2 regions of the Streptomyces sp. NPDC059003 genome follow, and region 2 is predicted to be linked to the other one. Evidence: riboswitches for the same ligand, from Rfam matches in the RefSeq annotation. Region 2 holds a riboswitch; the other holds the start of a gene.
The links. Region 2 has a riboswitch for thiamine pyrophosphate ahead of thiC (phosphomethylpyrimidine synthase ThiC). Riboswitches for the same ligand answer to the same signal wherever they lie in the genome.
Positions count from the first base shown of each region.

Region 1: another riboswitch for thiamine pyrophosphate. It lies ahead of thiO (glycine oxidase ThiO); the one in region 2 lies ahead of thiC (phosphomethylpyrimidine synthase ThiC).

Region 1 covers NZ_JBHYJH010000019.1:70,222-76,290, reverse strand. The annotation lists gene pknB (Stk1 family PASTA domain-containing Ser/Thr kinase) at 1-189, opposite strand, end outside; gene ACFWZ5_RS10885 (thiazole synthase) at 361-1,155, opposite strand; gene thiS (sulfur carrier protein ThiS) at 1,161-1,382, opposite strand; gene thiO (glycine oxidase ThiO) at 1,379-2,632, opposite strand; TPP riboswitch at 2,630-2,742, opposite strand; gene ACFWZ5_RS10870 (NAD(P)/FAD-dependent oxidoreductase) at 2,885-4,051, shown strand; gene ACFWZ5_RS10865 (Rv2175c family DNA-binding protein) at 4,277-4,642, shown strand; gene thiE (thiamine phosphate synthase) at 4,716-5,378, shown strand; gene metF (methylenetetrahydrofolate reductase [NAD(P)H]) at 5,578-6,069, shown strand, end outside.
Region 2 covers NZ_JBHYJH010000026.1:42,761-48,829, reverse strand. The annotation lists gene ACFWZ5_RS13085 (IclR family transcriptional regulator) at 211-924, shown strand; gene ACFWZ5_RS13080 (SsgA family sporulation/cell division regulator) at 1,026-1,463, shown strand; gene ACFWZ5_RS13075 (YibE/F family protein) at 1,625-3,007, opposite strand; TPP riboswitch at 3,079-3,235, shown strand; gene thiC (phosphomethylpyrimidine synthase ThiC) at 3,228-5,021, shown strand; gene ACFWZ5_RS13065 (hypothetical protein) at 5,385-6,069, opposite strand, start outside.

The DNA.
Region 1 (6,069 bases), on a different contig from region 2:
GAAGCGCTCCACGAACGAGGCGTCGGCCGCGAGCGTCGGATGCATCACCTTGAGCGCGAGCACGCGGTCGAGGCGGGTGTCCACGGCCCGGTAGACCGTGGCCATCCCGCCCACCGCGATGCGCCCGTCCACGCGATAGCGGCCGTCGAGCACCTGCCCGACGAGGGGGTCCTTGAGGGTCGTGTCCACGGAGGGAGTCTACGAGCCACCACCGACACCCTGGCCCTGGCGGGGGCGCCGGGGCCAGGACTGCAGCGCACCTGTGACCGACGGAGGAGGACCACGGGGGAGTACGGCTGGGTACGGGCGCGCGGGTGGGAGATCCCCGCCGCGAAGCGGCGGGCACGGAGGCTCATCCGCTCAGAAAGCCGGCCGCTCCGGATCAAGCACCGCCAAGCCCTCCGCAGGAGAAGAGGCCGAGGCGAAGTGCCGCCGAGGAATCCGCCCACCCAGATGGGCGAGGCGCCCCGCCAGAATCCCGTGCCGCATGGCTTCCGCCATCAGGACCGGCTCCTGCGCCCGCGTCACGGCCGACGCGAGCATCACCCCGGCGCACCCCAGCTCCATGGCGAGCGCCACGTCCGAGGCCGTGCCGGCGCCCGCGTCCAGGATCACCGGTACGCGCGCGTGCTCCACGATGAGCTGGAAGTTGTGCGGGTTGCGGATGCCGAGCCCGGAGCCGATGGGGGAGCCGAGCGGCATGACGGCCGCACAGCCGACGTCCTCCAGCTTCCGGGCGAGGACGGGGTCGTCGTTCGTGTACGGCAGGACCGTGAAGCCGTCGTCGACGAGGGTCTCCGCGGCGTCGAGGAGCTCCACGGGGTCGGGCAGGAGGGTGCGCTCGTCGGCTATCACTTCGAGCTTCACCAGGTCCGTGCCGAGTGCCTCGCGCGCGAGCCGCGCGGTCAGGACGGCCCCGCCCGCCGTGAAGCAGCCCGCCGTGTTGGGCAGCACACGGATGCCGAGCCGTTCGAGTACGGAGAGGACCGAGCCGTGGGTGCCGGGGTCGACGCGGCGCATCGCGACGGTGGTCAGCTCCGTCCCGGAGGCGATCAGGGACCGCTCGAGGACGTCGAGGCTGGGCGCGCCGCCCGTCCCCATGATCAGGCGTGAGGACAGCGTGAGGCCGCCGAGGACAAGGGGGTCGTCCGCCATGGTCGTCAGCCTCCCTGGACGGCGGTGAGGACCTCGACGCGGTCCCCGTCGCGGAGCGCGGTGGCGGCCCACTGCGCGCGCGGGACGACGGTTTCGTTGAGCGCGGCCGCGACGCCCGAACGCGCGCCGGTCAGCGCCGCGACGACGGCGTCGAGCGTGGTGCCCGCGGCCACGTCACGGGCTTCGCCGTTGACCGAGATGACAGAGACGGCAGAAGGCGTGGTCATGCGGACAGCTCCGAGACGTGCTTCGGGGACGGGTGCTTGGGGGACGCATGCTTCGGGGAGGGGCGCGCCGGGTTCGGGGCGGTGGCCGCGGTGAAGCGGGCGGGCGTGAACGGGCGGGCCTCGTCCGGCAGTTCACCGGTGGCCAGGGCGTGCGCCATGACGTCACCGGTGATCGGGGTCAGGAGCACGCCGTTGCGGTAGTGGCCGGTGGCCAGGTGCAGGCCGGGCAGCGCCGTGGGCCCGAGCAGCGGCGCGTTGTCCGGCGAGCCGGGGCGCAGGCCCGCGCGGGTCTCCGTGAGCGGCAGTTCCGTGATGCCGGGTACGAGCTCGTGGGCGTCGCGCAGGAGCTCGTACACGCCGCCCGCGGTGACCGTCGTGTCCCAGCCCAGCTCCTCGCTGGTCGCGCCCACGACGAGCTCGCCGCTGAGGCGCGGCACCAGGTAGACGTGGCTGCCGCGGACGACGGCGCGCACCGTGCGGCTCAGGAACGGTGCGTACCGCTCGGGCACCGTGAGCCGCAGGACCTGGCCCTTGACCGGCCGCACCGGCGGCAGGACGTCGTCGGGCACCCCCGCGAGCCGCCCGCTGAGGCTGCCCGCCGCGAGCACCGTCTGGCCGGCGGCGAGCGCGCTGCCGTCGTCGAGGACGACACCGGTGGCCCGGTCCCGCACCACGGAGAGACCCCGTGCCCACGCGCGCGTGAAGGCCACCCCGGCCCGCTCGCACGCCACCACGAGGGCCGCCGCGAGCCTGCGCGGGTCGACCTGGTGGTCGCCGTCGACGCGCAGGCCGCCGCGTACCCCCGGAGCGAGCATCGGCTCGAGGCGGCGGCACTCGCGGCCGTTCAGCCACTGCGAGTCGAGGCCCGACTGCCGCTGGAGGGCGTGCAGTTCGCGCAGGTGGGCGCGGTCGTCGGCGTCGAGCGCGACGGCGAGGGTGCCGCACGCGCGGTAGCCGATGTCGTGGCCGCTCGCCTCCGTCAGCTCGGCCGCGAAGTCCGGATAGCGGCGCGCGGACGCCAGATTGAGGCCGAGCAGGGTCTGCTCGCCGTAGTGCAGCTCGGTGACGGCGGCCAGCATGCCCGCGGCGACCTGCGCGGCGCCGCCGCCGGGTGCGGGGTCGACGACGGTGACCGTCAGGCCGCGCCGCGCGGCCCGCCAGGCGGTGACGAGTCCGATGAGGCCGCCCCCGACCACGAGGACGTCACTGGGCGGACCTTCTGGAGATGGTGGTTCCGTACGGGAACGCATGGGCGTCCAGCCCCTCCCTTCGCCGGCATGACCCGGATCAGGTTCGTACGGTCGGAGGCCGTCCAGCCTCCCTCTCAGCCCGGTGCGTCCGGGCTCCCGCGAGTGCTCTGCACCGGCCACCCTAGCCCGTCCCCCTGCGGCGAGTTAAGCCCGTCGTGTCCGGGCGGCGGGTGCCGCCCTACAGTTGATCGGGTGAGCGAGCAGCAGAAGCGGGTGCAGTCGGGGCGGGGCGTCGTGATCGTCGGCGCCGGGATGGCGGGGGTGCAGACGGCCGTGGCGCTGCGCGAGCAGGGGTTCGCGGGCGCGGTCACCCTGATCGGCGCGGAGCCGCACCAGCCGTACGACAGGCCGCCGCTGTCCAAGGCCGTGCTGCTCGGCAAGGCCGAGGGCTCCGCCTTCGACATCGACTTCGAGGCGCTCCGCATCGAACTCCGGCTCGGCGTCGACGTCACCGGCGTCCGCCCGGACGACCACGAGGTGGACACCGCGGCGGGGCCCGTGGCGTACGACAGCCTCGTCGTCGCGACCGGCGCGGAACCGATTCGCCTGCCCGGCTCCGACGGCGTCCCCGGAGTGCATCTGCTGCGCACCCTCGACGACGCCGAGCGGCTGCGCCCCGTGCTCGCCGAGCAGCACGACGTCGTGGTCGTCGGCGCGGGCTGGATCGGCGCCGAGTTCGCCACGGCCGCGCGCGACGCGGGCTGCGCCGTCACCGTCGTCGAGGCCGCCGAGCGCCCCCTCGCGGGCGCCCTGCCCGACGAGGTCGCGGCCCCCATGGCGGCCTGGTACGCGGACGCCGGTGCCGAACTGCGCACCCACGCGCGCGTGGCGCGGGTCGAGCCCGGCGCGGTCTTCCTCGACGACGGCACGCGGCTGCCCGCGGGCGCCGTCGTCGTCGGCATCGGCGCGCGGCCCGCGACCGCCTGGCTCGCGGACTCCGGCATCGCGCTCGGCGCCCACCGCGAGGTCGTCACCGACGACCACCTGCGCACCTCCGCGCCCGACGTGTACGCCGTCGGCGACTGCGCCTCCTTCCCGTCCGGGCGGTACGGCGAGCGCCTGCTCGTCCACCACTGGGACAACGCGGTCCAGGGCCCGCGCACGGTCGCCGCGAACATCGTCGGCGAGACCCCGACGGCGTACGACCCGGTGCCGTACTTCTGGTCCGAGCAGTTCGGCCGCTTCGTCCAGTACGCGGGCCACCACGCGGCCACCGACGACCTGATCTGGCGCGGCGACCCCACGACCCCCTCCTGGTCGGCCTGCTGGCTCCGCGACGGCGCCCTGGTGGCCCTCCTGGCGGTGGGCCGCCCCCGAGACCTGACCCAGGCCCGCAAACTCATCGAATCAGCCACCCCCCTGACCCCGGAACTGGTGGCAGACCCAACGGTCCCCCTGAAGAAGGCGATCAGGACCTGACCAGCCGCCCCCTGTGGGCGGCCGATCCGAGCCGCCCCCGCTGTGGGCGGCTGGTCCGCCCAGAGGGCGGATCCCGACCCTTAAAGGCAGCCCACGACCAGGGCAACCGGAATCAAGACGCCCAGGTAGTCCCACCCCCGGCCCACCCACCCCACGGCACCCCAAAAGCCCCACCTCCCCCCACCCCCGCTACCGGCCCCCGGCCAGAAATGGCACGCTTGATCCGTGACCGAGATTGACGCAAAGACCGATGCTCTCGTCCCCGCCTGGCTCCACCTCCCCGACATCGCCGAGATGCTCGACGTGGAGGTGACGCGCGTGCGGCAGCTGGTCAAGGAGGGCCAGCTGATCGCCGTGCGCCGAGGCGAGAACAGGACGCTTCAGGTACCGGCGGCCTTCATCGACGGCGACAAAGTCGTCAAGGGCCTGTCCGGCACGCTGACGCTCCTGCGTGACGATGGTTTCTCCGACGAAGAGGCCCTGGAGTGGCTCTTCACCCCCGACCCGACCCTGCCCGGCACCCCGGCGCAGGCCCTGAGCGAGAATCGCGGCACGGAGGTGAAGCGCCGCGCGCAGGCGCTCGCCGTCTGACCTGACCACCATCCGGCGTACGGGCCGCAGCACCCGCGGCCCGTACGCCACCGACACCCGGGGGGAACGCTCCATGGCCACCGAAACGGCGGGCGGCTCCGCACGCGCCCGGCTCGCGGACGCACGCCTCTACCTGTGCGTGGACGCGCGCAAGCGCCAGGGGGACCTCCCGGAGTTCCTGGACGCCGTCCTCGCGGGCGGCGTCGACATCGTGCAGCTGCGCGACAAGGGCATGGAGGCGGCGGAGGAGCTGGCGCACCTCCAGGTCTTCGCCGACGCCTGCCGCCGCCACGGCAAGCTCCTCGCCGTGAACGACCGCGCCGACGTCGCGCACGCCATCGGCTCCGACGTGCTGCACCTGGGCCAGGGCGACCTGCCGGTGCCCGCGGCCCGCGCCGTCCTCGGCGCGGACGTGCTCATCGGCCGCTCCACGCACGCCGAGGAGGAGGCCGCGGCGGCCGCCGCCCAGGACGGCGTGGACTACTTCTGCACGGGCCCGTGCTGGCCGACCCCCACGAAGCCGGGACGGCACGCACCGGGGCTCGGCCTGGTCCGGTACGCCGCGTCGCTCGGCACGGACCGCCCGTGGTTCGCGATCGGCGGCATCGACGCGGGCAATCTGGACGAGGTCCTCGAAGCGGGCGCCCGCCGCGTGGTCGTCGTCCGCGCGATCACGGAGGCCGGCGACCCGGGCGCCGCCGCGGCGGACCTGGCGAAGCGCCTGCGTACGGCCTGAACACCGGCCCTGCGGCCGTCTGGCACCGGCCCTGGCACCGGCCCCGCGGCCGCCGCGTGGAGGGCGTCACGCCCCCGCGTACGCACACCCGTGTGATCAATAACCCGGAAGTGTCCGAGTGCTGGACAATGGGCCGACTAAATGGACATATCACCTGTGCTTGGTTGGGGGACCGTCCCGGCCTGGCTAACCTGCCGGTATGGCCCTAGGCACTGCTTCCACCAGGACTGACCGCGCACGCACCGTGCGCGACATGCTCGCGACCGGCAAGACCACGTACTCGTTCGAGTTCTCGGCGCCGAAGACCCCCAAGGGCGAGCGGAACCTGTGGAACTCGCTGCGCAGGATCGAGGCCGTCGCGCCGAGCTTCGTCTCCGTGACGTACGGGGCCGGCGGCTCCACGCGCGCGGGCACGGTGAAGGAGACGCAGCAGATCGTCGCCGACTCGACGCTGACGCCGGTCGCCCACCTCACCGCCGTCGACCACTCCGTCGCCGAGCTGCGCAACATCATCGGGCAGTACGCGGACGCGGGCATCCGGAACATGCTCGCGGTGCGCGGCGACCCGCCCGGCGACCCGATGGGCGAGTGGGTCAAGCACCCCGAGGGGCTGACCTACGCCGCCGAACTGGTCCGGCTCATCAAGGAGTCCGGCGACTTCTGCGTGGGCGTCGCCGCGTTCCCCGCGATG
Region 2 (6,069 bases):
AGAGCGGTGGCCAAGGGTTAGAGTCCGAAAACCGACGCGGGGCGATCCCCGCAGGCGGGCCCACTGCCCCCTCCCGCGCTCCCCGGACGCGGGTGGACCCCCCATGCGCAACGGGAGTGACCCATGGCCACGGTTGACGCCGACTCGTCCTCGGGCGACACCGCCTCAACAGGCGTCGGGCCCACCCTGATCGGCTCCGTGCAGCGGGCGATGCGTCTCCTGGAGGCCGCCGCATCGCACCAGGCCGGGGCGCCCGCGAAGCAGTTGGCCCGTGAGTCGGGACTCGCGCTCCCGACGGCGTACCACCTGCTGCGGACCCTGACCCACGAGGGCTATCTGCGCCGGGAGAACGGGGTGTTCGTGCTCGGCGAGGCGGCCGAGCGGCTCGGGGCGAGCGCGGCGCGGCAGAATCGTCGCACCATGATTGGTGAGGCCCTGGCGCACTGGCGTGATGCCATCGGTGTGCCGGTGTACTTCGCGATCTACCGCGACGGTGAGATCGAGGTCGTGTCCATCGCCGACACCTCGGGAAAACCGGCCGTCGAGGAGTGGGCCGACTTCCGCGAGACGGGACACGCGCACGCGATCGGACAGTGCCTGCTGTCCCAACTGGACCACCAGGCACGGCGTGAGCACCTCGACCGGTACCCGGTGCGATCGCTCACGCCGAACACGGTCCGTGACGAGCGGACGTTCCTGCGCAGACTGGACGCCATGGAGCGGATGGCACCGGTCCTCGAGCATCAGGAGTACGCGCTGGGGACGGTGTGTGCCGCGATCCCGATCACGGTGGGCACCACCGCGGCCACGATGGCCATCTCCGTTCCGTTGTGCCAGGCGGACCGGCTGCTGCCCGCGGCACGGACCTTGCAGAACGAGGTCGGAACGCTACTAAGGACACTCGCCTTCTCTATCAGCATCTGAAAACTCACTCCTTGTGATCTGGTGTACACGTTGAGCAAGATGCCAAGAGTGTCAGGGAGTTGGTTCCTGGCCACTCGAAGCTAGTGACGGGGTAGGCGGCGATGCGAGAGTCGGTCCAGGCAGAGGTCATGATGAGCTTCCTTGTTTCGGAGGAGCTGTCGTTCCGCATCCCGGTGGAGCTGCGGTACGAGACGCGCGATCCCTACGCCGTGCGGCTGACCTTCCACCTGCCCGGCGATGCCCCGGTGACCTGGGCCTTCGGCCGTGAGTTGCTGGTCGACGGGGTGGGCAGGGCATGCGGGGACGGTGATGTGCACATCGCGCCCACCGACCCCGAGGAGCTCGACGAGGCGATGATCAGGCTTCAAGTGGGTGGGGAGCAGGCGGTGTTCAGGGTGGGGATCCCACCGTTGCTCGCCTTCCTCGACCGCACGGACAAGCTGGTGCCGCTGGGGCAGGAGCGGTCGCTCGCCGACTTCGACGCGCATCTCGACGAGGCGCTGGACCGGATCCTCGCGGAGGAGCAGAGCGCGGGGTGAGCGCCGTACGGACGGTCGGCGGCGCCAACGGGATGGCGGATTAGGGCATTTTGCCGACCGGGCTCACGTCGGCTCCGGAGCTCACGTCGGGTCGTGGGCTCACGTCGGCTCCGGGGGCACGTCGGCTCGGGGGGCACGTCGGCTCGCGGCTCGCCCTCGGCTCAGGGCTTGCGGCGGCGGCCCTTTCCGCCGCGGGCGAGGCGGGGGCGCCCGGGAGCCGGGGCCGGGACGGTCGCGGTCGTACCGGGGGCGGTGGGGCTCGCGGGGGCGTCCGCGGGGGCCGCGGGGCCCTGGCGGTCGGCGGAGACGACCAGGGCCGCGAGGGCGGTGGTGACGGGGACGGAGGCGACGAGGCCGATCGAGCCGATCAGGGTGCGGACGATCTCCTCGGCCACGAGCTCGCTGTTGGCCACGGTGCCGACGCTGCTCTGGGCGATGGAGAAGAGCAGGAGGAGGGGGAGGGCGGCGCCCGCGTAGGCGAGGACCAGGGTGTTCACGACGGAGGCGATGTGGTCGCGGCCGATGCGGATGCCCGCGCGGTACAGGCCGCGCCAGCCCATCGTCGGGTTGGCCTGGTGCAGCTCCCAGACGGCGGAGGTCTGGGTGACGGTGACGTCGTCGAGCACGCCGAGCGAGCCGATGATGACGCCCGCGAGCAGCAGGCCGCTCATGTCGATGTCGGGGTAGAGACCGTGGATCAGACCGGTGTTGTCGTCCGTGTTGCCGGTCAGGGAGGCCCAGCCGATGAAGAGCGAGCCGAGCAGGCCGATCAGGAGGAGGGAGATCAGGGTGCCGAGCACAGCGACCGAGGTCCGTGCCGTCAGGCCGTGGCACATATAGAGCGCGATCAGCATGATGGCGCTCGCGCCGATGACCGCGACAACGAGGGGGTTCGAGCCCTGCAGGATCGCCGGCAGGATGAAGAAGGTCAGGACCAGGAAGCTCACCGCGAGGGCGACCAGAGCCATGATGCCGCGCAGCCGTCCCACCACGACGACGGCCAGGGCGAAGACGCCGGTGAGCAGCGCCATCGGCAGCTTGCGGTTCACGTCGGTGACCGAGTACTGCAGTCCCTCGGGGGCCTTGGGCTCATAGGCGACCACCACGCCCTGGCCCTGCTTCAGCTGTCGCGGCGAGTCCGGTTGGACGATCTCCGTGAAGGTGCGGCCCTTGTCGGGACCGCTGGTGACCTTGATGGTCGCCCTTCCGCAGGTGCCGTCGGCGCGGGACTGCGCGGATTGGCCCTCGGCGGTGGAGGTGTCGCCGTTGGGCGGGGTCTGCGAGGCGTTGACGTCCTTGCAGGGCACCTTCTCCAGCTTCGCCACGGTCGCCGACTGGGTCTGCCGGTCGAAGCCGACACCGGTGCGCTCGTGGTCCGGGGCACCGCCGGGCCACAGCACCACGAGGCCGACGAGGACCGCCGCGCCGAAGGGGATCAGGACGGCGGCGATGACCTTGCGCAAATGCTGGGAGACGGGCGCTGCGGGGCCATGGCTGTGCGTATGGCCGTGCGGTTCATGGACGGGCGGCGGTGTGGTGGTCACGGCCCGATCATCGCAAGAACGGCGGGGGCCCTCTGTTCACCGCGCCAGACATGACGCTAGCGTGGAGGCACCTTTGCAAACGCGGGAGCTCGGAGCACCGGGCTGAGAGGGCGCTGACCTCCGTTGAGAACCGGCACAAGCCGTGCCGGAGCCGTACGGAAGCCGCTGCGTCGACCGCCGAACCTGTTACCGGGTAATGCCGGCGTAGGGAGTAGGTCTCATGACCACATCGGACACACGCACGCCTGCCTTCGACCAGGGCGAGAGCCCGAACGAGGCCGGGAAGTCCATCGGCTGGCACAAGGCGTACATCGAGGGCTCGCGCCCCGATCTGCGCGTGCCGGTCCGCCAGGTGCACCTCACCAACGGCAAGGCCGTGACGCTGTACGACACCTCGGGCCCGTACAGCGACCCGTCGATCGACACCGACGTCCGCCGGGGGCTCACCCCGCTGCGGGAGAACTGGATCATCGCCCGCGGCGACACCGAGGAGTACGCGGGCCGCCCGGTCCGCCCCGAGGACGACGGCATCAAGCACACGTCGCCGCGCGGCGGCCTGCGCAATCTGGACGCGGTCTTCCCCGGTCGCCCGCGCCAGCCCCGCCGGGGCCGGGCGGGGCAAGCGGTGACGCAGCTCGCGTACGCGCGGCGCGGCGAGATCACGCCGGAGATGGAGTACGTGGCCATCCGGGAGAGCGTGGAGCCCGAGGTCGTCCGCGCGGAGATCGCCGCGGGGCGCGCGGTGCTGCCGGCGAACGTGAACCACCCGGAGATCGAGCCGATGATCATCGGCAAGCGGTTCCTGGTGAAGGTCAACGCGAACATCGGCAACTCCGCGGTGACCTCCTCCATCGAGGAGGAGGTGGACAAGATGACGTGGGCGACCAAGTGGGGCGCCGACACGGTCATGGACCTGTCCACCGGGCGCAACATCCACACGACCCGCGAGTGGGTCCTGCGCAACTCCCCCGTGCCGATCGGCACCGTGCCGCTCTACCAGGCCCTGGAGAAGGTCGACGGCAAGGCCGAGGAGCTGACCTGGGAGATCTACAAGGACACGGTCATCGAGCAGGCCGAGCAGGGCGTCGACTACATGACGGTGCACGCGGGCGTGCGCCTGCCGTACGTGCCGCTGACCGCGAACCGCAAGACCGGCATCGTCTCGCGCGGTGGTTCGATCATGGCCGCCTGGTGCCTCGCGCACCACAAGGAGAGCTTCCTGTACGAGCACTTCGAGGAGCTCTGCGAGATCCTCGCGGCGTACGACGTGACGTACTCCCTCGGTGACGGCCTCAGGCCGGGCTCCATCGCGGACGCCAACGACCGGGCGCAGTTCGCCGAGCTGGAGACCCTCGGCGAGCTGAACAAGATCGCCAAGCGGCACCACGTACAGACCATGATCGAGGGCCCGGGCCATGTCCCGATGCACAAGATCAAGGAGAACATCGACCTCCAGCAGGAGATCTGCGAGGAGGCGCCGTTCTACACGCTCGGCCCGCTGACCACGGACATCGCGCCCGCCTACGACCACATCACGTCCGGCATCGGCGCCGCGATGATCGGCTGGTGGGGCACGGCGATGCTCTGCTACGTCACGCCGAAGGAGCACCTGGGCCTGCCGAACAGGGACGACGTGAAGACCGGCGTGATCACGTACAAGATCGCGGCGCACGCCGCCGACCTCGCCAAGGGGCACCCCGGCGCGCAGGACTGGGACGACGCGCTCTCGGACGCGCGCTTCGAGTTCCGCTGGGAGGACCAGTTCAATCTGGCCCTCGACCCGGTCACGGCCCGGGAGTTCCACGACGAGACACTGCCGGCCGAGCCTGCGAAGACGGCACACTTCTGCTCGATGTGCGGGCCGAAGTTCTGCAGCATGAAGATCTCCCAGGACATCCGCCGCGAGCACGGGGGTACGCAGGCGGAGCTCGAGGAGATCGCGGCGGGGATGGCGCAGAAGTCGAAGGAGTTCACGGCGGCGGGCGGGCGGGTCTATCTGCCGATCGCCGACTGACGCGTGCGGGCATGCCGGAGGCCCCCTGGACGTTCCGGCGGTCGGCTTGCGTCGGCCGTCGGAACGCCCGTACTCACGTGCCCGGCGGTACTCAGCGGTACTCAGCGGTGCTCAGCAGTACGCGGCAGCGCTCTGCACGTCTTCGGCGGCTGGCCTGAATCAGCCGTCGAACATTCGTCGAACTGATCCCGGGCTGCTCCCCGACTCCTCCCGAAGTGCTCCCGAACTACTCGGGATTGCTCGGGCGAACCACTTCGGGCTTCTTCGGGCTTCGGGCGGCTGCTCCGGGTTTGAGGACCGGGTCCGGGGACCGGGTCCGGGTCCGGCTCGGGTCTGGCTCCGATCCGGCTCCGGTCTGGCGGGCTAGTCCGGCTGGTGCTCGGGCCCTCCGTAGTCCGGGCTGGAGAAGTCCGGGCTGGAGTAGCTCGGCCGGGTGCCGGTGGTGGAGCCGCCCTCAGGGCTGCTGAACCCCGGCCTGTGGTAGCCGAGTTGCGGCATGCGCCCGGTCGGTCCCGGTGCTGACGCACGGCTCGTGGATGCCGGACCCGCCGGCTCCGCGAGCGCCTCCCGGAGGAAGGGCAGGACTCCGCGCTCCAGGAGCGCCTGGCACCAGGCGTCCCTGGCCCGGTCCACCTCCGCGTTCCGCTCGTGGTCCGAGCCTGCCTGGAGGGAGGTGGAGCCGTTGCGCAGTGCGGTCAGGAGCAGACCGACCGCGGCGACCAGGATGGCGCCCGCCGTGAGCGCGCCGAACAGCCACCCCGCGGTGAGCAGGGTGTCCGCGAAGGCGGGCTCCGGGTTGAGCATCTTCAGGATGTAGCCGACGAGCAGGAAGATCGCGGCGGCCGCCCCGGCGAGCAGCGGCGCGAGGACCGCGACCACGGCGACCGCTCCGGCGCCTGCGGTCTCGGTGACCTCGCCCATGGTCGTGGCGAGGCTGATACCGCCGGAGCCGGACTCGGACTCCGCCGGGGTGGAGCCGCTTCCGCTCCTTTCACTCATGGAAGTGGACGCGGAGGATCCGGAGTCGCGACGCTCCTCGCGGACCTTC